Regions from separate parts of the Saccharothrix stipae genome, predicted to be linked through region 2. Evidence: riboswitches for the same ligand, from Rfam matches in the RefSeq annotation. Region 2 holds a riboswitch; each other region holds the start of a gene.
The links. Region 2 has a riboswitch for cobalamin ahead of cobN (cobaltochelatase subunit CobN). Riboswitches for the same ligand answer to the same signal wherever they lie in the genome.
Positions count from the first base shown of each region.

Region 1 (9,930 bases), on a different contig from region 2:
CGGGCAACCCCGCCGTCCGGCCGTACCCGCGCGAGTCCATCGCCGCGGCCAACTCCAGGGACCGCTCGAACGCGTCCTCCAGCACCGGCACCATCAGCACCCGCATCGCCTTCACGCCGCGCACCGCGTCACCCCGCAACGCCCGGGCCCGGCGCACCGAGCGCGCGCTGGCCACCAGTTGCGGTGCCACCGTCAACGCCACCACCACCGCCACGCTCACCTCGTACAACGCGGCCGGCAACGACCGCAGCAGCCGCTTGGCGTTGGCCAGCGCGTTCGCCGCGCCCACGCAGCACAGCAACGTCGCCAGCTGAAGCCCTTGGTACAGCGCGAACGCGAGTCCTTCCGCGCTGACCGGTCCACCCAGCCGGATGCCCTTCGCCCACGCCGGCAACGGGATCTCGGGCAGCGTCACCAGCACCGTGGGCCCGCCGACCCCGCCGAGCAGCACGTGCAACACCATCCGGATGGCGATCACCACGAGGGCGAACTTGAGGAACACGCCGTAGGCGCTCGCCCACGGCGTGTCCTCGCGGCACGACACGGCCACGTACCCGGCGACCGCGATCACCAACGCCAGCAGCAGCGGGTTGGTGCTGCGGCTGGCGACGGCGGCCAGGCACAACGCCCACAGCCACCACGCGCCGGGGTGCAGCCTCACTCCGCCGCCTTGGCCCGTCGCCGCGCGGTCAGGATGCCCAGGCCCGCCAGCGCGGCGATCACCACGATCCCGATCACCAACCCGACCGTGCCGCCGGACGACGTGCCCGCCGTCGGCCGCACCGCCACCGCGGTCGGGCTCGACGAGCTCGTCGGGGAGGAGGCAGGGCTGGGAGTGGTGCTGCCCGTCGTCGCCTCGGCGGAGGACGGCGCGGTCGTCGTCGCCTCGGTCGTGGTCGGCGCGGCGGTCTCCGACTGCCGCGTGGGCTGCTGCGCCGGTTGACCGGGCTGGGGTTGCGGCGCCGGTGGCACGGGCCCGCCCGGCTCGGGCGCCGGAGGTTGCGGCGCGGGCTGGGTCGGCTTCGGCGCGGGCGCCGGTGGCGCGATGCCCGGCTGCTCACCCGCACCGAACGACCAGCCCTCGACGCTCCCCGGCGCGGGGTCGTGGGCGCTCGCGCTCGTGCCGCTGTAGACCCACGACCCGCCGGGTTGGCCGTGCCAGTAGCCCCAGTACGCCGTGGGCGGGGAGGTGTTGACGCACGGGTCGCTGCCGGGCTTGCCGTTGACCCGGCACACGAACCCCGGCTGCCGGGCCGCGAACGTGTAGCCGAACCCGGCGCCGCTCAGCGCGGCCGTGCCGGAGGCCGGATCACCCGGCGCGCAACCCGTCTGCACGCCGCCGCCCAGCGCGCGGAAGTCCACGACCACCGTGACGCCCGCGCAGTCCGCCGCCCGGGCGGTCACCGGTGCGTTCAGCAGCGCGAGCCCCATGACGGCCAACGCCGTCGGCACGCGCCGCCACCAGCTCGTCACCTGCGTGCGCCCGCATACCGCTTGCGTGCCAGCACGACCGCGAGCACACCGCCGACCAGCAGCAACGCGCCGATCCACAGCATCGGGCCGACGGCCGCGCCGGTCCGGGCCAGGGCGCCGCGGTTGGCCACCACGGCCACCACCGCGGTCGTGGTGGTCGTGCTGCCTGCGGTCGTCCCGGTGGTGGAGGAGGTGGTCGACGTGGCCGTCGTGGTGGCCGAAGTGGTCGACGTGGACGAACTCGGGGAGGTCGTGGTGGCCGAGCAGTCGAGCACCGGCGCGCCCGGTTCGCCGCCCTCGGCGGTCAGGTCCGCGAAGCCGACGCCGACCAGCCCGAGCACGCCCTGGGCGCTCGCGCGCAGCGACGTGGGCTGCGTGAACCCCGTCTTGTCGAACGCGATCGCACCCCGGTCGGCCGCCGCGGCCGTGCAACCGACCTGCAACGACCTCAGGAACTTCGCGGCCAGGTCCGCGGCGGCGGTGCGGCCGCCCGCGCGCAGCGCCTGCGCCGCGAGACCGGTGCTGTTGGCGTTGCCCTCGTCGGTCTTGCCCTCGTCGCGGAACCCGCCGCCGGGCTGCTGCACGCCGGTCAGCCAGTCCAGCGCCCTGCCCGCCTCGGCCGTCCGGTCGGCCGCGAGCAACGCCTGCGCGACCATCGCCGTGGCGTCCACGTGGGACGCGCAGGTCGCGGCCTCCAGGACCAGCGGGAACCCGCCGTCCGGGCACTGGGCGCCGACGAGGTAGTCGACGGCGGCCTTCGGCGCGCCCTGCCAGCGGTCCAGCGCGAGCACCGCGAAGGCCTGGGTGAAGCCGTTGGAGTAGTCGCCGTGCTGCGACTTGTCCTGGAACCGGCCGGACGGCGCCTGCAGCGCGGTGAGACCGGCGATCAGGTCGACGTCGCCGAAGTCGGTCGGGTCCTGGCCGCGCACCTGCGCCGCCAACGCCAGCTTGGCGTGCGCGCCCGCGTAGGACTGGTCGGGGTCGCCGAAGTGCAGGTAGTTGTCGATCACCGCGGGCTCGGCGACCCAGGCGGCGGCCCGGTCCGCGCTGTCGGACGCGACGCCGGCCGCGGTGAAGGCGAACAGTGCGTCCAGCGTGAGGCCCTGGTCGGGGTAGGGGACGCCCTCGAACACGTGCTCGAAGTGGTCGCCGTCGACGAGTTGCCGGGCGAGCCACCCGGCGGCGGCGTCGCTCACGTCGGTCGTCGGCACGGCCGGCGCCTCACCCCGGGCGGCGGGAGCCGACGCGAGCGCGGCGACGGCGGCGGTGGCGATGACGGCGGCGGTCCGTCTCAACGACATGGTCGGCCTTTCCGAGGCGTGGGCGGACCCCGGACAGCCGTGATCGACTTCCCCCGGGCTCCGACCCGTTGACCTCGACGGTGTCAGGAGCGTGGCACGCGCGACGGGTGTTCGGGCTCGTCCCGGGTGGGACCTACCGTTGCGGGTCAGCGCCGGATTTCGACCGGCTTCCCCCGTTTCACGCGCGATTGCCGATCGTCTGTCACGGGCCTTGGCGTGTCAATCCGCCTCTAGCGCGATGCTGCTCACCCCGGCGTGCGGTTACCGTCGGTCATTCGACCTGGGGAAGAGGGGTGTTCGATGACGACTCTGGCGTCCGTGCGCGACGGCTTGGTGGCGTGGGTCGCACGGCGTTCGGCGACGCGGTGGGTGTTGGGCAAGATCGGTTCGCGGGCGTTTGCGCTGCTCCCGGACCGTGCGCTGGTTCCGCTGAAGCGGGACGGGGTGGTGCCGGTCGCCGAGCTGGAGCGGATGCGGGAGGCCGGCGCGGTGCACCGGATCCCGGTGCCGTTCGGCCTGCGCGTGTGGTTGGTCACCGGGCAGGACGAGGCGAAGAAGGTGCTTTCCGACACAGGCGCGTTCAGCAACGACTACGCCCGGCTCGGCGCCGCGGTCGGTCGGGTCGAGCAGACGCCCGGCGGTCTCGGCTTCGCCGACGCGCCCGACCACACCCGGCTGCGCAAGCTGCTCACGCCGGAGTTCACCATGCGCAGGCTGTCGCGGCTGGTGCCGCGCATCGACGCGATCGTCACCGAGCGGCTGGACGCCATGGAGGCCGCCGACGGGCCGGTCGACCTGGTCGAGGAGTTCGCACTGCCGATCCCGTCGCTGACGATCTGCGAGCTGCTGGGCGTGCCCTATGAGGACCGCGACCGGTTCCAGGAGCTGGCGGCGGCGCGGTTCGACCTGTTCGGGGGAGCGGGGCAGGCCTTGGGCGCGATCTCCGAGTCGCTGTCCTACATGGAGGAGATCGTGCGCCGCGAGCGCCGGTCGCCGGGTGACGGGCTGATCGGTTCGATCATCCGCCAGCACGGCGACGACGTCAGCGACGTCGAGCTGGCCGGTCTGGCCGACGGCGTGCTGACCGGCGGGTTCGACACCACGGCGTCGATGCTCGCGTTGGGCGCGATCGTGCTGCTGAAGGACGAGGCCGCGCGTGCGGCGATGCGTGACGACGACGCGGCCGCCGCGCCGATGGTCGAGGAGCTGCTGCGGCACCTGAGCGTGGTGCAGGTGGCGTTCCCGCGCTTCGCCCGGCACCCGTTGCTGGTCGGCGACCAGCAGATCGAGGAGGGGGACGTGGTCGTGGTGTCGCTGTCGGCGGCCAACCGCGAGGAAGCGTCCGACTTCGACCCGAGCCGCTCGGCTTCGTCGCACCTGGCGTTCGGGCACGGCGCGCACCGCTGCGTGGGGGCGGAGCTGGCGCGGCTGGAGCTGCGTGCCGCGTACCCGGCCCTGCTGCGCCGGTTCCCCCGGCTGCGCCTGGCCGACGAGCGGCCCGCGTTCCGCACCGCGTCGATCGTCCACGGTGTCGACTCGCTGTTGGTGCACACGCGCTGAGCGTCGCACCGCGCTGAAGGTGGCATTGCGCTGAGCGTCGAACCGCGCTGAGCGTTGAACTCGGGTGCGCCGAACGTAGGACTCTCGCGTGCTGGACGTAGGACTCTCGCGAGAGTCCTACGTTCGGCGCCCGTGTGTCGCACTGGGCCGGTCGGCGTCCGGCTAGCGCCACCAGAGCGAACCGGGCGTTACCAGTTGTCCGTTATGTCCACCGAGCGTGACGGGCCGGGCGGCCGTTCGGCCGACCTCCGTTGACCATGGCATAACCGCTGGTCAGGCTGCTGGTCTGAATCACGGACGAGTGAGAAGTCGACTCCGTCAACCCTGCGTCGGAGCGCACTGGTCCGGGTTCACCCGAAGGAGCCGAACCGTGCGTCCTCTCCACCGAACACTCGCCGTCCTGGCCGCCGCGACCACCGTCGTGGGACTCACCACCGGTGCCGCCGCGGCCGAACCCCTGCACCAGGCGGACATCGTCATGGCGACGGCGTCCGCGACCGTCCACCCGGTCAAGGACTCCTACATCGTGCTGCTGAACCCGTCCGCGCGCAGCGGTGCGAGCGTGGCCGCGACGGCCGGTGTCACACCGACCCACGTCTGGAACGCCGCGCTCAACGGGTTCGCCGCCAAGCTCACCCCCGCGCAGCTGCGCAAGCTCAGCCGCGACCCGGCGGTCACCACGATCGAACAGGACGTGCTGGTCACCGACGCGCTCGACGCCACCCAGGCCAACCCGCCGTCGTGGGGCATCGACCGGGTCGACCAGCGCAACCTGCCGCTGTCCAACTCCTACACCTACGCCTACACCGGCGCGGGCGTCCACGCCTACATCATCGACACCGGCATCACGCCCGGCCACGCGGACTACGGCGGCCGGGCCACGTTCGACTACAACGGCTACGACACCAACAACACCGACTGCCACGGCCACGGCACGCACGTCGCCGGCACGATCGGCTCCGCCACCTACGGCATCGCCAAGGGCGTGCGGCTGCACGGCGTGAAGATGATGAGCTGCTCCGGCAGCGCCACCACCACCTCGGCGCTCAACGCGATCAACTGGGTGACGGCCAACCACACCAAGCCGGCCGTGGCGAACACGTCGTGGAACTTCACCGCGTCGGCCGGCCTGGAGACCGCGATCCGCAACATGATCGCCGCGGGCGTCTTCCTGGCCACCTCGGCGGGCAACACCGGCGGCAACTCGTGCGACCGGCTGCCGCGCAAGGTGGAGACGGCCAGCGTGGTGGCGTCCTCCACCAGCACCGACGCCCGGTCGTCCTCCTCCAGCACGGGCGCGTGCGTCGACATCTACGCCCCGGGCAACGCCATCGTCTCGACCGTGCGCACCGGCGGCTCGGGCACGATGAGCGGAACGTCGATGGCGACGCCGCACGTCGCGGGCGTGGCCGCGCTGTACAAGCAGCGGTTCGGCGACCAGCCGTCGGCCACCGTGCACAACTGGCTGAACTCCAGCGCCACGCCGAACGTCATCAGCGGCGGCGGCACCGGCGGCACGGTCAACCGGCTGCTGTTCACCAACGGCCTGTGACCGCCCCCGGCGCGCGGGGCCGCACCCCGCCCCGCGCGCCGGGCACCACCCGGTAACGGTGCGGCCGCGCGAGCGACGCGCACTCCTCACGATGACCGCGGCTTCCTGCGGGCCGCAGCAGCAGCCGTCGACTTCGACCGCGCGGCCCACGTTCGACCCGACGCCCGCCCCTGTGCGCCCGACACCCACGCCGGTCGGGACCTGGCCGGCTCTGCCGGAACCGACGTGCCGCCGGGCTTCGCCTCGGGCCTGCCCGGCACCGGCGGCGTCACCACAACACCCGGCAAGGTCGGCAACCGGCTCACCGCCGACCTGACCGGGCCCGATCTACCACCGGACCTACGACCACTCCGTGGAGGTCGAGGTCAACTTCATCCACCGCGTCGGCACGTGGGTCAAGGACTACGGCGCGCTCACCGGGTTGAGCATCCCGGTGCTCGCCGCGGCCGCGTGGAAGGCCGTGACCTGGCTTCGCAAGCGCAGGAAGGACGCCACCCCGCCGGCACCACGAGGACGAGGGCGATCGCGACATCTCGAACCACTGACCACGTGATCAGTCGCGTGGCGGTCCTCCGGCGTCCAGCACCGCCGAGAGGTGCCGAGCCACCGCGGCGACGTGCGGCGGGTCCACCATGGACAGGTGGTCGCCGGGCACCGGCACGACCTCCAGCACACCGCACGCGTCGGCCCACCCGAGGTCGTCGTCGTCCTGCCGGCGCAGGTAGCGCGAGTCGAGCACGGTGGTCAGCGTCTCCCGGTCGGTCGCCCGGTAGAACACCACCCGCCCCGGGAAGTGCCGCGGCGTGAAGCGCTCGGCGGCCCGCGCGTCCAGGTAGGACGTGCGCTGGTGCCGCAGCGCGCCCGCGCTGATGCCCAGGTCGGCCGCCACGAGCGCGGCCAGCACCGCGTCGACCTGACCGACGTCGTCCAGTTCCGCCAACGACTCCCACGGCAGCTCCACCGACGCCCCGTAGACCTCCTCGACGTGCCGGACGTACCGGGCGAACCGGTGTCGCACCAGGTCGGCGGGCGCGACGTCGGGAGCGGGCAGCGGGCGGACGGTGTCGATCATCACCACCAGGTCGACCTCGGCGCCCAGCAGGCACGCCACCTCGTGCGCCAGGCACCCGCCGAACGACCAGCCGCCCAGCACGTACGGCCCGGTCGGCTGCACCGACCGCACCAGCTCCACGTACCGCGCGGCCTTGCCCGGGATGTCCGGCACGTCGTCGATCCGCTCGTACCCGAAGCAGGGCCGGTCCTCCAACAGCTCCACCAACGGCTCGTACACGCTCGTCGGACCGCCCGCCGGGTGGAACAGGTGCAGCGGTCGCCGCGACCCGCCCGCGCGCAACACCCGCACCGGACCGCCCGCGTCCTCGAACGCCGCCCGCAGCCGTTCGGCCATCGCCTCCACGGTGGGCACGGTGAACAGCGAGTCGTCCGCCCCCGCCACCCGCCGGCGAACCAGCGCCAGCAGCCGCTCGCGTGAGCCGCCGAGGGCGAAGAAGTCGTCGTGGACGCCGAAGTCGCGCCGTCCCAGCACCTCGGCCCACTGGCCGAACACCCACCGCTCGGTCGGGTCACGCGGTGCCACCCGCGTCGACGTCTCCGGCGCCAGGCCCGCGAGGTGCCGCTCCACGTCCCGCAGGCTCGCGCCGCGCAGCAGCAGCGGCACGGGCAGCTGCACGCCCAGGTCGTGCTCGATCGCGTTGCGCAGCCGCATCGCCATCAGGGAGTCCAACCCCAGCGTGGTCAACGGCAGCGAGGGGTCCGGCTCGGCGCCCATCACCCGCGCCACGATCGCGCTCACCCGGTTCGCCGCCGGCCGGTCGGACGGCGGTCGGAGGAACGACTCGAAGAACGGCCGGTGCGCCAGGCGCGGGAACAGCTCCGCCACCCGCCGCCGGTCGAACCGCACCACGCCGGTCGCCACCCGCCCGGACAGCAGCAACGCCTCCACCGCCTGCACGCCCTCGGCGGGCGAGATCGGCCGCAGCAGCGGGTTGTCGTTGTCCCGGGCCAACCCGACCCGGCTCCACGCCCCGAACCCGATCGTCGTCGCGGGCAGCCCGGACGCGCGTCGCCACCGGGCGAACCCGTCCAGCCACGCGTTGGCCACCGCGTACGCGGCCTGGCCGGGCGAGCCGAGCAGCGCCGCGGCCGAGGAGAACACCACGAACCAGTCCAGCCGGTGCCCGGCCGTCGCCTCGTGCAGCCGCAGCGCGCCGTCGACCTTGGGCCGCAGCACGCGCCGCACGTCGGCCGGGTCGAGCCGGTCGAACGGCGCGTCGGCCAGCACCCCGGCGGCGTGCACCACGCCGCACAGCCGCAGCCCGCCGTCCACCGCCGCGGACACGGCCCGGTCGGCCACCCCGGGTTCGGCGACGTCACCGGTCACCACGACCACGTCCGCGCCGAGTGCCCGCAGCTTCGCCACCTCGGCCCGCGCGTCCGGCGACGGCCCGCGGCGTCCGCACAGCACGATCCGCGCGGCACCGCGCTCGGCCAGCCACCGGGCCATGACCAGGCCCAACGCGCCCAACCCGCCGGTGACCAGGTACGCGCCCGAGTCGACCGCGGACCCCGTCGGCGGCACGCCGACCTCGGCCCGCCGCAACCGCGCCGCGTACCGCGCACCACCGCGCCAGGCGACCTCGTCGTCGTCCTGGTCGGCGAGGAGCTCACCCGGCAACGCGGCGACGTCGTCCACGTCCACGACGGTGGCCCGCAGCCGCGGCCGTTCGAACGCCAGCACCCGGACCGCGCCGCGCCACGCGGCCTGCTCCGGCACGCCCGCCTCACCGTCCAGGACGCACGCCGCGTTCCGTGTGACGATCCACAACCGCCGCGTGTCGTGCGCCAACGCCGACAGCCGCGGCAGATCCTGTTCGAGACCACCCGCGCCGAACACGATCCCGTCCGCCGCCGCCGTGGGATCGGTGGTCACCCGGTGCCCGGCGTCGAGCAGGGCGTCGGCGAGGTCGCGGTCACCGGACAGCAGGAGCCAGGTGCGGGGCGCGTCCTCGACGGCAGGCAGGTCGTGCCGTTCCCACCGGGTCTCCAACGCCAACCCGGACAACGCCAATCCGGACAACGCCGACCCGGGCAACACCAGCGACGCCGGCCGCACCCGGACGTCGACCACCTCGACCAGCAACGTGCCCGCGTCGTCGTACAGCCACACCGACCCGGTCAGCTCATCACCGGCCTCCCGGACCACCGCCTCGCACCGGTCCGCGCGACGGGGGTCGCCGTGCAGCCGCACGGCCCCGATGCCCACCGGCAGGTACGGCCCGCCGGCGGCGACGTCCAGCGCGGCGGCGGCGAGCGCGTGCAGGCACGAGTCCAGCAGCGTCGGCGGCAGCCGCAGCGCGCGGTCCGGGCCGTCCGGCCGGTGCACCAGGCAACTCGCCACGCCCGCGCCCGCCCGTGCCGACCGGACACCGCGGAACGCCGGACCGTAGTTCATCCCGACCTCGGCCAACCGGTCGTACAAGGCGACCGGTTCCAGTCCGGAGCGGACCGGCGGCGGCGCGCCGCGCTCCTCGCCCGGGACGACGGTCGCGGTGGCGTGCCGGACCCACCCGTCGTCGGTCTTGGCATGCACCTCGACCCGACCGGCCCGCAGCGTGGTGCTCAGGACGACCTCGTCGGCCAGCGGCAGCAGCGCCTCGAACACCACGTCACGCACGGCCGGCGGACCGGCGAGCACCTGTGCGCCGGCGGCCAGGGCGAGCTCCACGTACGCCGCGCCGGGCAGCACGGCGGTGTCCCGCACCCGGTGGTCGCCCAGCCACGGCAACGCCGCCAGACCCACGTCGGCCTGCCACGCGTGCGTGCCGTCCGGCAGCTCCACGTGGTCGCCGAGCAGCGGGTGGCCGGCCCGGCGGGTGGAGGCGGCGGTCCAGTGCGGGCGGTGTTCCCAGGGCGCCGCGGGCACGTCGGCGACGCCACGGGCCGGCACGAGGCCGTGCAGGTGCAGCAGCGCGAGGTTGTCGTGGAAGGTCGCCACGTCGTCGGTGCCGCGGCGCAGCGAGCCGA
Region 1 is NZ_BAAGTN010000001.1:125,133-135,062, forward strand. Features, by position in the region: gene ACYVLT_RS00540 (CbiQ family ECF transporter T component) at 1-661, opposite strand, end outside; gene ACYVLT_RS00545 (hypothetical protein) at 658-1,473, opposite strand; gene ACYVLT_RS00550 (prenyltransferase/squalene oxidase repeat-containing protein) at 1,470-2,774, opposite strand; cobalamin riboswitch at 2,860-2,996, opposite strand; gene ACYVLT_RS00555 (cytochrome P450) at 3,075-4,334, shown strand; gene ACYVLT_RS00560 (S8 family peptidase) at 4,705-5,886, shown strand; gene ACYVLT_RS00565 (hypothetical protein) at 6,239-6,439, shown strand; gene ACYVLT_RS00570 (SDR family NAD(P)-dependent oxidoreductase) at 6,440-9,930, opposite strand, start outside.
Region 1: it holds a riboswitch for cobalamin, as region 2 does, so the genes downstream of both, ACYVLT_RS00550 (prenyltransferase/squalene oxidase repeat-containing protein) here and cobN (cobaltochelatase subunit CobN) in region 2, are expected to answer to the same signal.

Region 2 (9,930 bases):
CGCCCACCACTGCCGCGCGAGTCGCGCGCCGGGGCACGCCGAGTCGTGCGGTCGGTGGCGCGAGTCGGCCCGCCGGGTGGCGCGCGAGGGCGGGTCGACTCACCGCGGTCGACCCGCCGGCGCGCGGCCGGGCGTCCATTCAGGACCGGGAAGTGATACCCGTTGTCGACGGCGCCCTCATCCGCCGACAACGGGACGTCGGAATTTAGGGGTACCCCTATTTCCGGCTCAACGGCCGTCTTCGAGATCGCCTTCGGATTCCAGGTACGCCGCCTGGAGCGCTTCCAGCGTCGCCGGCTCCGGGTGCTCCCACATACCCCGGTTCGCCGCCTCCAGGAGCCGTTCGGAGATGCCGTGCAGCGCCCACGGGTTCGACCGCGCCAGGAACTCGCGGTTCACCGGGTCCAGCACGTAGCTGGCCGCGAGCTGCTCGTACATCCAGTCCGCGACCACACCGGTGGTGGCGTCGTAGCCGAACAGGTAATCCACCGTCGCGGCGAGTTCGAACGCGCCCTTATAACCGTGCTTGCGCATTGCGGCCAACCACCGCGGGTTCACCACTCGGGCGCGGAAGATCCGGTTCGTCTCCTCGTGCAGGGTTCTGGTCCGCACCGCGTCGGGTCGCGTGCTGTCGCCGACATAAGCGGCGGGCGCTTTACCGGTCAGCGCGCGGACGGTGGCGATCATTCCGCCGTGGTACTGGAAGTAGTCGTCGGAATCGGCGATGTCGTGTTCGCGGGTGTCGATGTTCTTCGCCGCGACCGCGATGCGCTTGTAGGCGCTCTCCATGGCCGGCCGCGCTTCGACCCCGTCGAGTTCACGGCCGTAGGCGTAGCCGCCCCACACCGCGTACACCTCGGCAAGATCGGCGTCGTCCCGCCAGTTCCGGCTGTCGATGAGCGGCAGCAGGCCGGCGCCGTATGCGCCCGGTTTGCTACCGAAGATGCGCATTGTCGACCTTCGCGGGTCGTTGTGCTGCGCGAGATCGGCTTGGGCGTGCGCGCGGACGTAGTTGTCCGCGGCCGACTCGTCCAGGTTCGCCACTAGTCGCACCGCGTCATCGAGCAGTGCCACCACGTGCGGGAATGCGTCGCGGAAGAAGCCGCTGATGCGCACCGTGACGTCGATTCGGGGGCGGTTCAGCTCGGCGAGGGGGATCACCTCAAGACCGACGACCCGCCGGGACTGGTCGTCCCACCGGGGCCGCACGCCCAGCAGGGCGAGCACCTCGGCGACGTCGTCACCGGCCGTGCGCATGGCGCTGGTGCCCCAGACCGACAGGCCGACCGACGGCGGCCACTCCCCCGTCTCCGACCGGTAGCGCTCCAGCAGCGAGTCGGCCATGGCCTGGCCGGTCTCCCAGGCCAGCCGGGACGGCACCGCCTTGGGGTCGACCGAGTAGAAGTTGCGGCCCGTCGGCAGCACGTTGACCAGGCCGCGCAGCGGCGAGCCGCTCGGACCGGCCGGGACGTAGCCGCCGTCGAGGGCGTGCAGGACGTTGGTCAGCTCGTCCGTGGTGCGCGCCAGCCGGGGCACGACCTCCAGCGCGGCGAACTCCAGGACCCGCGCGACGTCCTCGACGTCGGTGAGGGTCCGGGCCGCGTTCACATCCCAATTGGCGTCTTCCATGGCTTGGACGAGCGCGCGGGCCTGGTGTTCGACGCGGTCGGTGGCGGTCCGGTCGTTGGCGCTTTCCGCCAGGCCGAGCGCCTCGCGCAGGCCGGGCAGCGCCGCGACCTGGCCCGCCCACATCTGCTTGGCCTGCAGGATCGACAGCACGAGGTTGACCCTGGTCTCGCCGGTGGGCGCCGCGCCCAGGACGTGCAGGCCGTCGCGGATCTGGACGTCCTTGACCTCGCACAACCAGCCGTCGACGTGCAGGATCAGCTCGTCGAACTCGGCGTCGTGCGGCCGGTCGTCCAAGCCGAGGTCGTGGTCGAGCTTCGCGGCCTGGATGAGGGTCCAGATCTGCGCCCGGATGGCCGGCAGCTTGGCCGGGTCCATGGCGGCGATGTTGCCGTGCTCGTCCAGCAGCTGCTCCAGCCGGGCGATGTCGCCGTAGCTGTCGGCCCTGGCCATCGGCGGCACCAGGTGGTCAACCAGGGTGGCGTGCGCCCGCCGCTTGGCCTGGGTGCCCTCGCCCGGGTCGTTGACCAGGAACGGGTAGATCAGCGGCAGGTCGCCCAGGGCGGCGTCCGGGCCGCAGCCCGCCGACATGCCGACGGTCTTGCCGGGCAGCCACTCCAGGTTGCCGTGCTTGCCGACGTGCACCACGGCGTCGGCGCCGAACTCGTCCTCCAGCCAGCGGTAGGCGGCCAGGTAGTGGTGGCTGGGCGGCAGGTCGGGGTCGTGGTAGATGGCGATCGGGTTCTCGCCGAAGCCGCGCGGCGGCTGGACCATGACCACGACGTTGCCCGAGCGCAGGGCGGCCAGGACGATCTCGCCGTCGGAGTCCTTCGACCGGTCCACGAACAGCTCACCGGGAGCTTCGCCCCAGTGCTGCTCCATCTCCCGCCGGGTGTCCGCCGGGAGCGTCGCGTACCACTCCCGATAGCGGGCGGCGGGGAGCCGGACCGGGTTGCCCTGGAGCTGCTCCTCGGTCAACCAGTCGGCGTCCTGGCCGCCGGCCGCGATGAGGGCGTGGATCAACGCGTCGCCGTCGAGGTCCGCCACCCCGGGCAGCTCGTCGCCGATGTCGTAGCCGTGGCCCTCCATCGCGGTGAGCAACCGGACCACGCTGGCCGGCGTGTCCAGCCCGACCGCGTTGCCGATGCGGGAGTGCTTGGTCGGGTACGCCGAGAGCATCACCGCGATCCGTCGTTCGGCCGGCGGGATGTGCCGCAGCCTGCCGTGGCGGACCGCGATGCCCGCGACCCGCGAGGCCCGCTCCTCGTCGGCGACGTAGACGGTGAGGCCGTCCTCGTCGACCTCCTTGAACGAGAACGGCACGGTGATGATCCGGCCGTCGAACTCCGGGATCGCCACCTGGGTCGCGGTGTCCAAAGGGGACAGTCCGTCGTCGTTCTCGTCCCACGCGGCACGGCTGCCGGTCAGGCACAGGGCCTGGAGGATCGGGACGTCCAGGGCCGCCAGCGCGCCCACGTCCCACGCGTCGTCGTCGCCACCGGCGGCCGCGGTGGCGGGCTTGGTGCCGCCCGCCGCCAGCACGGTGACCACCAGCGCGTCCGCCCGGCCGAGTTCGGCCAGCAGTTCCGGGTCCGCCGCGCGCAGCGAGGCGCAGTAGACCGGCAGCGGGCGGCCGCCCTTGGCCACGATCGCGTCGCACAACGCGTGCACGAACGCCGTGTTGCCGGCCACGTGGTGGGCCCGGTAGTACAGGACCGCGATGGTCGGCCCTTCGCCTGCCTGCTCCCGCTCCAGCAGGCCCCAGGTGGGCGTCGGCTCGGGCGGCGCGAAGCCGTGACCGGTGAGCAGCACGGTGTCGGACAGGAAGTGGTGCAGCTGGAGGAGGTTCGCCGCGCCGCCGTGCGCCAGGTACGCGTGCGCCTCCGCGCACACACCGCCCGGCACGGTCGACAGCTCCATCAGCGGCGCGTCGGGGTTCTGCTCACCGCCCAGCACCACCACCGGCAGACCCGAGGCGAGCAACCGGTCGAGGCCCTCCTCCCACATCCGGCGACCGCCGAGGATGCGCACGACCACCAGGTCGACGCCCTCCACCAGCGCCGTGAGGTCGTCCGCGGCGGTGCGGGCCGGGTTGGCCAGGCGGTAGTCCGCGCCACTGGCACGGGCGGACAGCAGGTCCGTGTCGGAGGTCGACAACAGCAGGATCACGTGCGGGCTCCATCCCTCGGGGGTCCTCGCCCCGGTCGTGGGGGACGGCGAGCGGAGTTCCTGACTCCCGGGACGTGCCCGGTCACAGTGGCGGGACCGCGCCGGATTCACACCGGCTTCCTCCTGCTGCTTCGCCGTTCGGAGGTCACCCTAACGGCAGTTAGCATCCAGTCCATGCCCACGGCACCCCATGCGCCCTCCGCGACGGCCAACACGTCGGCAGGCCGAACCCACCCGGACGCCTGCCCCGGCGCCGTCGACGTGCACCGGGCCGCCGACGGCGGGTTGGCCCGGGTCCGGGTGCCCGGTGGCACGGTGAGCGCGGCGCAGGTCGACGTGCTGCGGACCGCCGCCCTCGAACTCGGTGACGGGTTCCTGGAGCTGACCTCGCGGGCGAACGTGCAGATCAGGGGCTTGGCGCCAGGGGCGGAGCACGAGCTGGGCGCCCGGCTGCGCGACGTCGGCCTGCTGCCCTCGCTGACCCACGAGCGGATGCGCAACATCGTCGCCGCGCCGTTGGAGGACAACCAGGCGTTGGTCGACGCGATCGACGCGGCGTTGCGCGCGGTGCCCGGGCTGGCGTCCCTGCCAGGGCGTTTCCTGGTCACGGTGGGTGGCGCGGTGAGCGGCCTGTCGGGCGACATCGGGCTCGTCGGCGACGCGTTGTTCCTGGCAGGACGGGATTGCGGGCTCCGCGTGACCGATCCAGTGGACGCCGTGGTGACCGCCGCACGCCTGTTCGGCGAGATCCGCGGCGACGCCTGGCGGCTGTCCGAAGTGGACGGCGGTGTGCGGAAGATCACCGAGGCGCTGGGCGTTCCGGGTGACGCCCGGGTCGAGCCGACTGTGATGCCCGTCGCACCGGGCGTGCACGGTTCGGTGATCGTGGCGGGCGTGCCGTTGGGGCGTTGGGACGCGCGGCTGCTCGCCGGCGTGCCGGTGCGGCTCACGCCGTGGCGGAGCGTGGTGCTGCCCGCCGGGAGCGATACCAGCGGCCTGTTCACGTCGCCGGACTCGCGGTGGCACGGGGTGAGCGCGTGCACCGGGCGGCCGGGGTGCGCGAAGTCGTTGGCCGACGTGCGGGCCGACGCCACCCGGTGGGTCGACACCCGGACCGCGCCGGGTCGCGCGCACTGGTCCGGTTGCGCCCGCCGGTGCGGTCGGCCGGCGGGTGACGTGGTGGAGTTCGTCGCGACCGGCGACGGGTACGAGGAGATCAGGTGACCAGCTACGTCAAGGACGGCGCGGAGATCTACCGCCGTTCCTTCGCCACCATCCGCGCCGAGGCAGACCTGGCGCGGTTCCCGTCCGACGTGTCCCGGGTGGTGGTGCGGATGATCCACGCCTGCGGGATGGTCGACCTGGTCCCGGACGTCGACTTCTCGCCGCACGTGGTGCGTGACGCGCGGGCCGCGCTGCTGGCGGGGGCGCCGATCCTCTGCGACGCGCAGATGGTCGCGGCGGGGGTCACGCGCCGTCGGCTGCCCGCCGACAACGAGGTCGTGTGCACGTTGGGCGACCCGCGCGTGCCGGGGTTGGCGGCGGAGCTGGGCAACACGCGCAGCGCGGCGGCGTTGGAGCTGTGGCGCGACCGGCTGGACGGCGCGGTGGTGGCCATCGGCAACGCGCCGACCGCGTTGTTCCACCTGCTGGACATGATCGCGGCCGGCGCGCCCCGGCCGGCGGCCGTGCTCGGCGTGCCCGTCGGGTTCATCGGCGCGGCCGAGTCCAAGGATGCGTTGGCGGACAACGACTTGGGGCTGGAGTACCTGGTCGTGCGCGGTCGTCGGGGCGGCAGCGCCATGACCGCGGCGGCGCTCAACGCGATCGCGAGTGAGGAAGAATGACGGGCAAGCTGTACGGGGTCGGGGTGGGTCCGGGCGACCCGGAGCTGGTGACCGTCAAGGCGGCGCGGCTGATCGGCGAGGCGGACGTGGTCGTGTTCCACAGCGCGCGGCACGGGCGGAGCGTGGCGCGCCGGATCGCCGCGCCGTACCTGCGGGACGGTCAGGTCGAGGAGCAGCTGGTCTACCCCGTCACGACCGAGGACTCCGACGACTACCAGGGCGAGATCGACGCGTTCTACGAGGAGTGCGCGGCACGCTTGGCCGCGCACCTGGACGCGGGCCGCACGGTCGTGGTGCTGGCGGCGGGCGACCCGTTCTTCTACGGCTCCTACATGCACCTGCACAAGCGGTTGGCGCACCGGTACGAGGCCGAGGTCGTGCCCGGGGTGACGTCGGTGAGCGCGGGCGCGGCGGTGATCGGGCGACCGCTGGTGGAGCGCGACGAGGTGCTGACCGTGCTGCCGGGCACGTTGTCCGCGGACGCGCTGGTGGAGCACCTGGCCGGCGGCGACCCCGTGGCGATCATGAAGTTGGGCCGGACGTTCCCGCAGGTGCGCGAGGCGCTGGCGCGGGCGGGGCGGTTGGACGAGGCCTGGTACGTGGAGCGGGCCACGACCGGGGCGCAGCGGACCGCGCCGCTGTCCGAAGTGGACGCCGACGGCGTGCCGTACTTCTCGTTGGCGTTGTTGCCGAGCAAGCCCGCTCCCGCGCGTTCGGACGGCGAGGGCCGGGTCGTGGTGGTCGGTCTCGGTCCGGCCGGGCCGGAGTGGTTGACGCCGCAGGCCCGTCGGGCCTTGGCGGAGGCGGACGACCTGGTGGGGTACGTGACCTACCTGAACCGGGTGCCGGTCAACCCGCGGCAGCGGCGGCACGCCTCGGACAACAAGGTCGAGGCGGAACGGGCCGCGTTCGCGCTGGACCTGGCCAAGCGCGGGCGGCGGGTCGCGGTGGTGTCGTCCGGCGACCCGGGCGTGTTCGCGATGGCCAGCGCGGTGCTGGAGGTGGCGACCGAGGAGCAGTTCGCGGACGTGCCGGTGCGGGTGCTGCCGGGGTTGACCGCCGCGCACGCGGTGGCCAGCCGGGTCGGCGCGCCGTTGGGGCACGACTACTGCGTGGTGTCGCTGTCGGACCGGCTCAAGCCGTGGGAGGTGATCGAGGAGCGGTTGGCGGCGGCGGCCGCGGCCGATCTGGTGCTGGCGATCTACAACCCGGCCTCGCGCAGCCGCACGTGGCAGGTGGACAAGGCGCGTGACCTGCTGCTGCGCCACCGCTCCCCGGACACGCCGGTGGTCGTCGGGCGTGATGTCGGCGGGCCGGAGGAGTCCGTCCGGGTGGTGCGGTTGGCCGACCTGGACGCGTCCGCCGTGGACATGCGGTGCCTGCTGCTGGTCGGCTCGTCCCAGACCACCGTCAGTGCGCGCGGCACCGTGTTCACCCCGCGCCGCTACCCCGGGTGAGCCAGTCGACCGCCTCGGCCACCGTCTCCACCAGCGGCGCGTCCGGCGGCGGTGGTCGGCGCACGACCACGACCGGGAGGCCGAGGTGACGTGCGGCGGTCAGCTTCGCCGCCGTCATCGGGCCACCGCTGTCCTTGGTGACGAGCACTTCGATCCGGTGTTCCCGCAGCAGCGCGAGTTCACCATCCACTGTGTACGGCCCCCGGTCGAGCAGGAGTTCCAGCCGGGGGTTCGGCGGATCGGGCGGGTCGACCGTGCGCGCGACACCGCCGGTGAACGCGGCCAGTTCGCGGCGTCCGGTGGTGATGAACGCCCGGCGCCCGGCCACGAGTTCGGCGGCTTCCGCGACGGTGTCCACGTACCGCCAGGTTTCCTCGGGTGGCCAGCCGGGACGGCGCAGGACGAGGAACGGGGTGCCGGTCGCGGTGGTGGCGGCGAGGGCGTTCGCGGTGATGCGGTCGGCGAACGGGTGCGTGGCGTCCACGACCGCGTCGACGTGCTCGGCTCTGAGGTAGGCCACGAGCCCCTCCGCGCCGCCGAACCCGCCGATGCGGACCTCGCCCTCGGGCAGCTTCGGCTCGGCCACCCGGCCGGCCAGCGACGAGATCACCCGGAGGCCGGTGAGCGCGGCGGCCAGTTCGCGCGCCTCGCCCGTGCCACCCAGTACCAGCACGGTCTTCACGGCTGTTGCATCCTGTCGTCGTGAGCACGAACCTGCGCTTCGGCTGGACCACCGGTGCCTGCGCCACCGCCGCCACCACGGCGGCGTACACGGCGCTGCTCACCGGTGAGTTCCCCGACCCGGTGCGGATCGTGCTGCCGAAGGGTCAGACACCGTCGTTCGCGCTGGCCCGTGAATCGCTGTCGGAGGACCGGGCGTTCGCCGCGATCGTGAAGGACGCGGGCGACGACCCTGACGTCACGCACGGCGCGTTGGTCGGGTCCACCGTCCGGCACGGTGCGCCGGGCAGCGGGGTGGTGTTCGAGGCCGGTCCCGGCGTCGGCACGGTGACCAAACCCGGTCTGCCGCTGCAGGTGGGCGAACCCGCGATCAACCCCGTGCCGCGGCAGATGATGCGTGAGCACATCGCGCGGGTCGCCGCTGAGCACGGCGGCAGCGGCGACGTGGTCGTGTCGATCTCGGTCGAGCACGGCGCGGAGTTGGCCCGCAAGACCTGGAACCCCCGGTTGGGGATCCTGGGCGGGCTGTCGATCCTCGGCACGACGGGGATCGTGGTGCCGTACTCGTGCTCGGCGTGGATCGACAGCATCCGGCGCGGGATCGACGTGGCGCGTGCGCAGGGCTACCGGCACGTGGCCGGGTGCACCGGGAGCACGTCGGAGAAGGTCGCGGCGGCGGTGCACGGGCTGCCCGAGGACGCGTTGCTGGACATGGGCGACTTCGCCGGGGCCGTGCTGAAGTACCTGCGCCGCCACCCCGTGCCCCGGCTGACCGTCGCGGGCGGGATCGGCAAGCTGTCCAAGCTCGCCGACGGGCACCTGGACCTGCACTCCGGACGTTCGCAGGTCGACCTGGGTTTCCTGGCGTCCCTGGTGGACGACCCCGCCGTGGCGTCGGCGATCACCGAGGCCAACACCGCACTGGGTGCCTTGCAGGTGTGCCAGGCGGCCGGCGTGCCGCTGGGCGACCTGGTGGCCGTCCGCGCCAAGGCGACCGCGGACGACGTGCTGCGCGGCGCTCCCGTCACCGTGGACGTGATCGTGATCGACCGCGCGGGCACCGTCGTCGGCCGGGCCTGACACCGTCACGAGCGGCTGCGGGTGGTCGAGTAGAGGTGGCTGTCCGGGAAGCCCTCGGCGGCCAGGACCTTGCCCACCACGATGACGGCGGTCCGCTTCACGCCTGCGACCTGCACCTGGTCGGCGATGTCGGCGAGGGTGCCGCGCAGCACCAACTCGTCGTCACGGCTCGCGCGGGCGACCACCGCGACCGGGCAGTCCGCGCCGTAGTCCGGCAGCAGGTCCGCGACCACCTCCGCGATCCGCTGCACGGCCAGGTGCAGCACCAGGGTGGCCCCGGAACGCCCCAGGGTCGCCAGGTCCTCCCCCGGCGGCATGGGCGTGGCGCGGGCCGCCGTGCGGGTCAGGATGACCGTCTGCCCCACCCCCGGAACGGTCAGCTCGCGGTTCAGCGCGGCCGCGGCGGCGGCGAAGGCGGGCACACCCGGCGTCACGTCGTACGGGATGCCCAGCGCGTCCAGCCGGCGCATCTGCTCCGCCATCGCGCTGAACACCGACGGGTCGCCCGAGTGCAGCCGCGCCACCTGCCGCCCGGCCGCGTGCGCGGTGGCGAGCTCGGTCGTGATCTCGTCCAGGTCCAGGTTCGCGGTGTCCACCAGGCGGACGCCCGGCGGGCAGTGTTCGAGGACCTCGACCGGCACCAGCGCGCCCGCGTACAGGCAGACCGGTGACTCGGCGATGAGCCGCGCCGCCCGCAGGGTCAGCAGGTCGGGCGCGCCGGGTCCGGCGCCGATGAAGTGGACGGTCACGCGTTCTCCTCCGCACCGCTCTGTTTGGCGACTGCCCACGTGGTCACGGGCATCTGCGGTCGCCAGCCGGTGAACCCGCCGATCGCGGTCGCCCGGCTCACCTCGATCCGGCTCAGGTCGCCGCCCAGCCTGCCGTGCCACCGCGTCAGCACGGCCTCCGACTCCAGCGTGACGGCGTTGGCCACCAGCCGCCCGCCGGGCTTCAGGGCGTCCCAGCAGCGCTCGACCACGCCGTCGACGGTGAGGCCGCCACCGATGAACACCGCGTCGGGCGCCTCCAGGTCGAGCGCGCCGGGCGACGAGCCGACGACGACCTCGATG
Region 2 is NZ_BAAGTN010000007.1:522,714-532,643, reverse strand. Features, by position in the region: gene cobN (cobaltochelatase subunit CobN) at 229-3,795, opposite strand; cobalamin riboswitch at 3,830-3,958, opposite strand; gene ACYVLT_RS15155 (hypothetical protein) at 3,970-5,019, shown strand; gene ACYVLT_RS15150 (precorrin-8X methylmutase) at 5,016-5,642, shown strand; gene ACYVLT_RS15145 (precorrin-2 C(20)-methyltransferase) at 5,639-7,099, shown strand; gene ACYVLT_RS15140 (cobalt-precorrin-6A reductase) at 7,074-7,781, opposite strand; gene ACYVLT_RS15135 (cobalt-precorrin-5B (C(1))-methyltransferase) at 7,802-8,860, shown strand; gene cobM (precorrin-4 C(11)-methyltransferase) at 8,866-9,609, opposite strand; gene cbiE (precorrin-6y C5,15-methyltransferase (decarboxylating) subunit CbiE) at 9,606-9,930, opposite strand, start outside.

Region 3 (9,930 bases), on a different contig from region 2:
TCGGCTTCGCCGCGATCGCCGCGCTCGGCTGGAACGGGCCGCACGTCACCACCGCGCTGGTCTACTACCTGGCAGCGTTCGTCGCGGTGGGCGTGCCGGGCGTGATCGCGGGCGCCGGGATGATGTCGGTGCTCCAGCTGCACTCCGCCGACGAGGTCCGCGGCCGGGTGCTGGCCACGTTCGTCAGCCTCTACGACGGCGGTCAGGCGCTCGGCATGGTGCTGGCCGGTGCCCTGACGCCCGTGCTCGGCCTGTCCACCCTGCTCAACGCCCAGGCCGGGCTCTACCTGGCGGCCGGGGTGCTGGCGCTGGCGACCCTGGACCCCCGCGTGCCGACCGACCGCGGTGCAGCAGCAGCACGGGAGGCACGGCCGACACCAGCGCGGCGGGCACGAGGAACGCGCTGACCGGGTCGGCGTGGTAGAGCGGCACGAACGCCACCGGCGACACCGCCGCGCCCAGGAACCGCAACGACTGCACCACCGACACCGACCCACCCCGGTTGCCGCCGTCCGCCGACAGCACCAGGGCGTTCAACCCCACCGTCACCGCCTGGCTGGTCGCACCGGCCGCCGCCCACAGCACCCCCACCGCCACCACCGACGGCAGCACGCCGACCCCCGCCAGCAGCGCACCGCCGACCGCCGCACCGGCCACCGCGCACCGCCGCGCGCCGAACCGGTCGATCGACCACCCGGTGAGCCGCGCGGTGCAGATCGCGACCAGGCCGAAGCCGGTCAGCACCGACCCGCGCTGCCCCGCGCCCAGCCCGAACGAGTCACCCAGCCGCAGCGCCACCAGGAACGACAACCCGCCCAGGCAACCCCAGGCCACGAACCCGGCGGCGGCCAACCACGGCGTCCGGCCACGCCACGCGCCGCGCAGACGTGGTCGCTCGCCCCCGCGCGGCGGATCGGCGGGCAAGCCGACCACCGCCAACGCACCGGCCACCACCGCCGCGCCCACGAACGCCCACCGCCACGACGCCTCCGCCGCCAACCCGCTCAGCAACGGCGCCATCGTCTGGCCCGCGGCCTGCATGGACGCGAACACGCCCAACGCCCGCCCCAACCGGGCCTTCGGCGTCACCGCCGCGATCGCCGCCAGCAGCAGGGGAGTGGTGAACGCGTTCGCCGCCCCTTGCACGGCCCGTCCACCCAGCAGCACGGGAAACGACCACGACACCGCGCACAACACCGACGCCACCACGTACACGGCGTAGGCGACCCGCACGGTCCGCCGGGCGCCCCACCGTTCACCCAACGTGCCGGAGACCAGCATGAGCAGCGCGAACGGCACCAGGTACCAGGTCAACGAGGCCGCCGCCGACCCCGCCGGCACGCCGAAGTCGGCACCCACCTCGGGCAGCACCGACGACGTCATCGCGCCACCGAACGGCCCCAGGAACCCACCCGCGTACAACGCCGCCAACCGCACCCGGACCACCGGCCCGGCGGTCGGGCGCGGCCTGCTCACATCCCGGTCGGCCCGCGGCCCGGACCGCGCCCGCGCCGCCGCAGGTACCGCTCGAACTCCGCCGCGATGGCGTCACCGCTGGCCTCGGTGATCTGGATCTCCGCGTCCCCGCGCTCCTCCAGCGCCCGCACGTAGTTGCGCACGTCCTCGTCCTCGTCGGCCATCTCGCTGACCGTGCGCTCCCACTCCTCGGCCTGCTCCGGCAGCGCGCCCAGCGGCACCTCGACGTCCAGCACCTCCTCCACCCGGTGCAGCAGCGCCAACGTCGCCTTCGGCGAGGGCGGCTGGGAGACGTAGTGCGGCACCGCGGCCCAGAACGAGATCGCCGGCACCCCCGCCTGCACGCACAGGTCCTGGAACACGCCGACGATGCCGGTCGGCCCCTCGTACCGGGACCGCTCCAACCCGTACTTCGCCGCCGCCGCCTCGTCGTACGCCGTGCCCGTCACCGGCACCGGCCGGGTGTGCGGGGTGTCCATCAGCAACGCGCCCAGCGTGACCACGGTGGTCACGCCCAGGTTCTCGATGTGGCCCAGCAGCTCGGCGGCGAACTTCCGCCACCGCATGTTCGGCTCGATCCCGTGCACCAGCACCACGTCCGTGGAGGACCCCGGCGGGCGGCAGACCGACAACCGGGTCGTCGGGAATTCAACCCGTCGGGTGACGCCGTCCACCATGCGGACTGTGGGTCGCGTCACCTGGAAGTCGTAGTAGTCGTCCGGATCGATCTCCGCCAACGGCGTCGCGTCCCACGTGAGTTGCAGGTGTTCGATCGCCGTGCTGGCGGCGTCGCCTGCATCGTTCCAACCCTCGAACGCGGCAACCATGATCGGGTTGGTGAGCGGTTCGCTGGGGTCGAAGGGGGTCTGGGCGGCCTGGTCCGGATCGGTCACGCGGCCAGACTACGACCACCGCCGCACACCCGACGCCGTAGGCTTGGCGCATGTCGGTTCGTGTCACGCCGCCTCACCTCGGCGCGCCCGCCGACCGCGCGCCCGTCGCGGACGGCGCGATGGGCACGACGCTGCTGGCCGCCGACCCGACCCCGCACGACTGCGCAGGTCATGGGCGTCGTCACGAGGTCTTGCCGACCACCACGCGGGTGATCACGGAAAAGGTGCACATGACGGTCGAGGCTGTGCTGTGGGACATGGACGGCACGCTGCTGGACTCCGAGAAGCTGTGGGACATCCCGCTCAACGAGTTCGTGGAGAAGCTGGGCGGCACGCTCTCGCTCGCGACCCGGCACGCCCTGGTGGGCTCCAGCACGGCCCGGACCATGCGCCTGCTGTTCGCCGAGGCGGGTGTCGAACCGACCGACGAGGACCTCGCCGACGGTGCGGCGTGGATCAGCCGGCGCACCGAGGAGCTGTTCCGGGCCGGCCTGCCCTGGCGTCCCGGCGCGGCCGGGGCGTTGCGCGCGGTCCGCGACTCGGGTGTGCCGATGGCGCTGGTCACCTCCACCGAACGGCGGCTGACCGAGGTCGCGCTGGACACCATCGGCCGCGACCTGTTCGACGTCACGGTGTGCGGTGACGAGGTGGACCGCCGCAACAAGCCGCTGCCCGACCCGTACCTCAAGGCCGCACGACTGCTGGGCGTGGACCCCACCAGGTGCGTCGCGGTCGAGGACTCGCCGACCGGGGCGAGCTCCGCCGCGGCCGCCGGCTGCACGGTGCTGGTGGTGCCGTGCGACGTGCCGGTCGAGCAGGGCGAGCGCCGCGTGTTCCGCGACTCCCTGGTGGGCGTCACGCTGGAGACGCTCGCCCCGCTGCTAGACCGCTGACCCCTGCTCGGCCCGACGCGTGGCGGGGTCGACCAGCAGGCCGAACACCACACCGAGACCCAGCCACAGCGTCGCCGTCTCGGCGAGCGAGGCCACCCGGAAGTCCCACAGCACGCCGGCCGGCACGTCGGCGGGCACGACGTCCGGTGTCGCCGGGAACGCCACCAGCAGCACGACCACCGCCGCCACCACGGCCCCCGCCACCGCGGTCCAGCGCACCGGACCGCTCAGGTGGCCCAGCCGGGACGCCAGGTAGCCCGCCCCGAACGCGACCAGCAACCCGGCCGCGATCAACCCCAGGTAGAGCACCGTGCGGTACTCCACCGTGTGCGGATCACCGACCCCGGGCGGGTTGGCCGGGTACTTCACCGCGGGCAGCAACGCCGCCGCGCCGAACGCCGCCGCCGACAGCGCCACCGCCCGGACGAACGGCGCCTTGGTCGCGAACCAACGCCGCGACACCGCGTACGCGGTGGCGAACAGCGCGCCGACGGCGACGCCCACCACCACGGCGGCGAGCACACCGCCGACCACCTGCGTGCCTCGGCTGAACAACTCGCCGTGCTCGTGATCCGAGCCCGGCGCCGCGGGACGTGCCCGTTCCACGGCCAGTGCCGCCCGGATCGGCGCCTCGACCACGAGCACGCCGACCAGGCCCGCGAGCAGCCCGGACACCGCGCCCGCGCCGACACCGCGCAGCAGCAACCCCTGGTAGGTGGGTGTTTTCACGTCGCCGCGCCTAGTGGCACGGAACGCCGAGCGCGTGCCGCCCGTCGTGGAAGAACTCGTGCACGGTCTCGGCGGCGTGGCCGAGCGCGATGCCGTTCTCCTGCAGGACCAGCCACGTCACGGTCAACGCGACCAGTGCGACGGCGTAGGCCCACCTGGGAACGGGGGTGACCCGGGGATCGGTGAGAGCAGGGGTGTGCGCGGGGCTCGTCATGACGGCCTCCTCCATACCTCGTGGAAGGTCAACAACAACTCGTGCCGCAGCCGGTCTCCTGACTCCCGGATCGACGCCGTCCCCGCGTCTTCCCAGCCGCTCCACGCGGCCAGTGACGTTCTCGGCGGGTTGGCTCCCCGGTCACAGTGGCGAGGACCGCGCCGGATTCACACCGGCTTCCCGTCCACTGCGGCGCTGCGAACCGTAGATGTCGATCGTGGGCTGGCACAACCGACCAGACGAGTTGTCGTGTTCCTCACGTGCGCCGGTCAGCGCCGCGGCAACGGGCAGTCACCGCAGGTGCCGCCGCCGTCGAGCCGGTAGTACAGGCAGCAGCTGCGCCGCCGGAACACCACCTCGCCGGGGAACGGGATGAACTCGCCCGTGCCCTTGAGCGGCGGGTCGGCGAACAGCTCGTCGGCCAACCCGGAGCAGTCGATCCCGCCGCGGTGGACCGCGCGCAACGCGCCCGCCATGGACGACCCCGCGTTGCCCCACAGCAGGCCGCGCGCCACCGGCGTGACCGCGTGCACCGCCTCCACCACCGGCGCCAGCGACTCGGCCACGCCGATGCCCGCGAGCGGGTCCTTGAGCCGGACCTGGAGACCGTCGGGGCGGTAGCGCCACCACAGGTTGGCGGGCCGGATGTCCGGCGCGACCCCGTCGACCGCGCGTGCGGCGACCACCGGGCTCAGCAGCCGAGCGGTGTAGCCGAGGAAGAACAGCGACGCGGCGACCCGCCGTTCACCGGTGCGGTACCGGTCGCCGATCCGGTCGAGGGCGTCGGGCAGCTCCGGGCCGTCGAGCAGCCGCGCGCCGTCGTGCCAGGTGTCGTCGGGCCGGCCGACGTCCAGGGCGAAGAACGGGCTGAGGCCGCGGATCTGCCGCAGGGTGGTCAGGACTCGGGCGAACTCGGACACGTGACCTAGTCTGCCGCCGTGGACGCACTGGGGTTGGGACTGGCCCTCGGCCTGGCCGCGAGCATCAGCCCCGGGCCGCTGTTGGTGCTGGTGGTGACGTCGGCGCTGCGCTCGGGTTGGCGGGCGGGCGCGCTGACCGCTTGCGCGCCGCTGCTGTCGGACGCCGTGGTGGTCGCCGTGACGCTGCTCCTGCTGGACCGCCTGCCCGCGCGGGCGCTGGGCGTGCTCGGGGTCGTGGGCGCGGTGTTCGTGTTGTGGAGCGGCGTGCAGACGGTCCGGGAGGCGCGGTCGGCAACCCTGACCGCCGGCTCCGCGACCGGCGGCTCCGCCGGCACCGCCGGACCGGTGGACGCCGTCCGCCCCGCCAACGCCGCCGGACCTGCCGATCCCGCCCGACCTGCCGCCGCCGACCGCCCTGTCGATACCGGCGGACCTGCCGATTCGCCCGCTGCCGGCGAGCCCGCTGCCGATGAGACCGTTGTGCCGCAGGAAGGCCGTGCTTCGCAGCCGTCCCCGCCCAGGGGACCCCTGTTTTCGATTCTACCGACGGGGTCCGACAAAACCGGTTCGCGTGCGCTCCGCCGAGCGGTCCTGGTGAACGTGCTCAGCCCGCACCCGTGGCTCGCCTGGGCGACCGCGCTCGGTCCGTTGACCATCACCACCTGGCGCGCGTCGCCCGCCGCCGGTGCGGCGCTGCTGATCGGGTTCTACCTGACCCTCGTCGGCGGCAAGCTGGTGATCGCCCTCCTGGTCGCCCGCGGCCGCCGACGCCTCGGTGACACCGGTTACCGGCGCGCCCTCACCGGCGCCGGCGCGGTGCTCGTGCTCGCCGGCGTGGTGATGGGGGTCGAGTTCGCGTCCCCCTGAACGCCCGGAGATCGTGGTGCCCATGACCGACGAAGCGTTCCTCGACCACGTCGCCGACCGGTTGGCGGCCCTGCCCGCCGTGCACGCGGTCGCCCTCGGCGGCTCACGTGCCCAAGGCGCCCACACCCCGGATAGCGACTGGGACCTCGCCGTCTACTACCGGGGCGACTTCGACCCGGCCGACCTGCGCGCGGTCGGCTGGCCCGGCGAGGTCTCCGAGGTCGGCGGTTGGGGCGGCGGCGTCTTCAACGGCGGCGCCTGGCTCACCGTCGACGGCCGGCGGGTGGACGTCCACTACCGCGACCTCGACGTGGTCGAGCACGAACTGGCCGAGGCCGAGCAGGGCCGCTTCCACTGGGAGCCGCTGATGTTCCACCTCGCCGGCATCCCCAGTTACCTGGTCGTGGGCGAGCTCGCACTGAACCGGGTGCTGCGCGGCGACCTGCCCCGCCCGGCCTACCCGGAGGCGCTGCGGGCGGCGGCACCGCCGGTGTGGCACGAGAGGGCGGCCCTCACCCTGGGCTACGCCCGCACCGCCCACGCCCCGAACGGCCGGCTGGTCGAAGTCGCGGGAGCCCTGGCAACCGCCGCGTTGCAGACCGCACACGCCGTGCTCGCCGCACGTGGTCACTGGACGACGAACGAGAAGCGGCTGTTGCAGGAGGCCGGGCTGCGCGGTGTCGACGCCGTCGTGGCAGGGCTGCGGCCGGAGCCCGAGGCGTTGGCACGGGCGATCGCCGAGGCGGAGCGGCTGTTCCGGGCGGCCTGACCTACGGCAGGTAGAACGTCATCAGGTCGCCGCGCACCGGCGGGAACAGGGTGTGCATCAGGTCGGCGTTCGGACCCGGGTACACGTCCGGGTGACGCGTGGTCAGGCCCCGCAAACCGTGCGGCCCGAACAGCAGCGACGCCAGCAGGTCGGGCGCCACGCCCGCGCCGCCCGCCGCGCCCGGCGCCTGCATCGTCCCGCCCGGCACGACCGACCCGACCTCGCCCGCCTTGAACGGCAGCCGCACGTGCGACTCGTAGAACGAGACGACCGCCTCGCCCTCCCGGTCGGCGAAACCGCCGTCCACCAACCGCCGGCCGAACACCGGCCGCAGGTGCTCCAGCAACGCGACGGGATCGCCGATCCGCACGTAGTACGAGTTCGCCTCCTCCGCCGCGGGCCCCAGGAACGGCTCCAGCGCCTCGCCCGCGACGGTGCCCGGCCGCTCGGTCAGCTCGGTGGCCCCGGTCAACGCGAGCAGCGCGTGCGCCGCCGCCTCGTCCACGGCCGCCACCTCGCACAGCCGAACGCCCTCCTCCGGCGGGGTGGTGCGACCGGTGGCGACCGGCACGCCGTCCCGTTCCACCAGCCACTCCGTGCTGCCGTCACGGGCCACCAACCACCGCCACAGACCGGGGGAGTGCGGCATCCGCAAGTCGGCCCGCGCCTGCTCGGCGTCCTGCAGGCGGGCCATCGTCGGGATGTCGTCGGTGGTGGCCTCGCGCAGCGCGTGCCCGCCGGCGTCGGGACGCCCCGTGACCGGTCGGGTGGCCGAGATCGGGATCGCGTAGGTGTAGCCGAACCGGCGGTAGAAGTAGGGGATGCCGAGCATCACGTTCACCAGCTGGCCGCGTGCGACGGACCGTTCGTGGGCCCAACCCATGAGCGCCCGCACCAGCCCCCGGCCCTCGTAGGCGCGGTCGGTGGCGACCAGTTCCACCTGGCCCGCCGGGATCTCCACCCCGTCGAGCACCAGCGTCTCGTCCAGCAGGGTCGCGGTGGACACGACCTTGTCGCCGTCCACGACGACCGCGCACGCCTCCCAGCCCGCGTCTGGGTCCTCGACCACCAGTCGGTGGTCGACCGCGTCCGCCGGTTCGCCCCGCTCGACCAGCAGCGCGCCGATCTGGTCGAGGTCTTCCGGGCGCGCGGCCCGCAGCACCAACCCCTCGGTCATCGGTGCAGTGTGTCGGCGCGCCCGCGGTGGCGCCATCGGATTTTCGGTGGCGGTCGCGGGCCCGCCCACGCAGAATCCGCGCATGCCGTGGCTTCCCGCTGACTTCGCCCACCCGACCCGCGTGCCGCTCGACGGCGAACACCACCTCCGGCCGATTCGCGAGTCCGATGTGGACATCGACTACCCGGCCGTGATGGGTTCGCGGGAACGGCTGTGGTCGCGGTACGGGGAGAAGTGGGGTTGGCCGCCCGCGGACATGACCCACGAGCACGACCGCGTCGACCTGGCCCGGCACGAACGCGAGCAGGACGCGCACGAGTCGTTCAACTACGCGCTCTTCAACGCCGACGAGACCGAGCTGCTCGGGTGCGTCTACATCGACCCCGTCGACGATCCCAAGCGTGCCGACGACGCGCAGATCTCGTGGTGGGTCGTGGACGAGCACGCGGGCACCGACCTGGAGCGCGCGCTGGACGCGTTCGTGCCGAGGTGGATCACCGAGGCGTGGCCGTTCCGCAGCCCGCACTACGGGATCTGACGGTCGCGCGGTGACCTCGCCGGGCGGTCCGACCGCCACCGCGGCGAACCTTCGCAGGCGCGGTCGTCGTGATGCCTGACCTGGGTTCCTGCGGCCGTTCGGGGGATGGGAGGATCAGACCCCGTGAAGACCTTCGACGAGCTGTTCGCCGAGCTGAGCGAACGCGCACGCACCCGCCCTGAGGGCTCCGCCACCGCCGCGGCTCTGGAGGCCGGGGTGCACGCGCAGGGCAAGAAGGTGCTGGAGGAGGCCGGCGAGGTGTGGATCGCCGCGGAGCACGAGTCGGACGAGCGCCTGGCCGAAGAGGTCTCCCAGCTGCTGTACCGCGTGCAGGTGCTGATGCTCGGCCGCGGGCTGACCCTCGAGGACGTGTACAAGCACCTGTGATCCTGGAGGTCGCCGCGCTCGACGTCCGCCCCGGTCTGGAGGCGGACTTCGAGCGGGCGTTCGAGCAGGCGCGCGCGGTCATCGCGCGGTCGCCCGGGTTCGTCTCGCTGGACCTGCGGCGGTCGGTCGAGCAGCCGTCCCGGTACCTGCTGCTGGTGGGGTGGGAGACGCTGGAGGACCACACCGTCGGCTTCCGGCAGGGACCGCTGTACCCGCGGTGGAAGGCGTTGCTGCACCACTTCTACGACCCGTTCCCGACCGTCGAGCACTACCGCCCGGTCTGACCGCGCAGCAGGTCGACCACCTGGTCGTCGGTGGTCTGGTCGAAGTGCCCGTAGAACCGGCCGACCGCCCGGAAGTCGGTGCGCGGGTGCGGGCAGACCACCAGGTCGGCGTCCGCGCCCAGGGCGCGCACCGAGTCCGCCGCGCCCACCGGCACCGCGAGCACCAGGCGGCGCGGGTGCTGTCCGCGGGCCTCGCGCAGCGCGGCGCGGGCGGTGACGCCGGTGGCCAGGCCGTCGTCCACGACCAGCACGTCGCGGCCCGCCAGCCGCACCGGCCCGTCGCGGTACAGCTCCAGCCGCCGTCGTGCCTCGCGCCGTTCGGCCGCGCACGTCTCGGCCAGGTCGTCCGGGGTGAGGCCGAGCACGCGCAGCGCGTCGTGGTCGAAGATGGGCTCGCCCTCGGCGGTGACCGCGCCGATGCCGTACTCCGGGTGACCGGGCGCGCCGATCTTGCGCGCCACGGCGACGTCCAGCTCGCCGCCCAACGCCGCGGCGACCTCGAACGCCACCGGCACGCCACCGCGGGCCAGGCCGAGCACCAGCGGATCGGTCCACGGCTCGCCGACCAGCGCCCGGGCGAGCACCCGGCCTGCCTCGGAGCGGTCGGCGAACCTCACACCCCCATGGTGCGCCCGTCGTGCGCGTACTGCGAGCACGGCACCTAGCGCTCCCGCACGAACAGCGACTGTGCGCCGCGCCCCACCGGACCGTGCTGGTCGTGCAGCACGCTGCTCGCCACGCCGACACCGGACGGGCCGATCACCGTCCGCGCGTCCAGGGCGA
Region 3 is NZ_BAAGTN010000002.1:546,115-556,044, reverse strand. Features, by position in the region: partial or broken gene ACYVLT_RS05525 (MFS transporter) at 1-320, shown strand, start outside; gene ACYVLT_RS05520 (MFS transporter) at 265-1,476, opposite strand; gene ACYVLT_RS05515 (PAC2 family protein) at 1,473-2,369, opposite strand; gene ACYVLT_RS05510 (HAD family hydrolase) at 2,600-3,262, shown strand; gene ACYVLT_RS05505 (CbtA family protein) at 3,251-3,991, opposite strand; gene ACYVLT_RS05500 (CbtB domain-containing protein) at 4,002-4,205, opposite strand; cobalamin riboswitch at 4,237-4,420, opposite strand; gene ACYVLT_RS05495 ((2Fe-2S)-binding protein) at 4,475-5,125, opposite strand; gene ACYVLT_RS05490 (LysE family transporter) at 5,144-5,992, shown strand; gene ACYVLT_RS05485 (nucleotidyltransferase domain-containing protein) at 6,015-6,761, shown strand; gene ACYVLT_RS05480 (GNAT family N-acetyltransferase) at 6,763-7,938, opposite strand; gene ACYVLT_RS05475 (GNAT family N-acetyltransferase) at 8,021-8,476, shown strand; gene ACYVLT_RS05470 (phosphoribosyl-ATP diphosphatase) at 8,600-8,863, shown strand; gene ACYVLT_RS05465 (antibiotic biosynthesis monooxygenase family protein) at 8,860-9,147, shown strand; gene ACYVLT_RS05460 (phosphoribosyltransferase) at 9,132-9,764, opposite strand; gene ACYVLT_RS05455 (thioesterase family protein) at 9,809-9,930, opposite strand, start outside.
Region 3: it holds a riboswitch for cobalamin, as region 2 does, so the genes downstream of both, ACYVLT_RS05500 (CbtB domain-containing protein) here and cobN (cobaltochelatase subunit CobN) in region 2, are expected to answer to the same signal.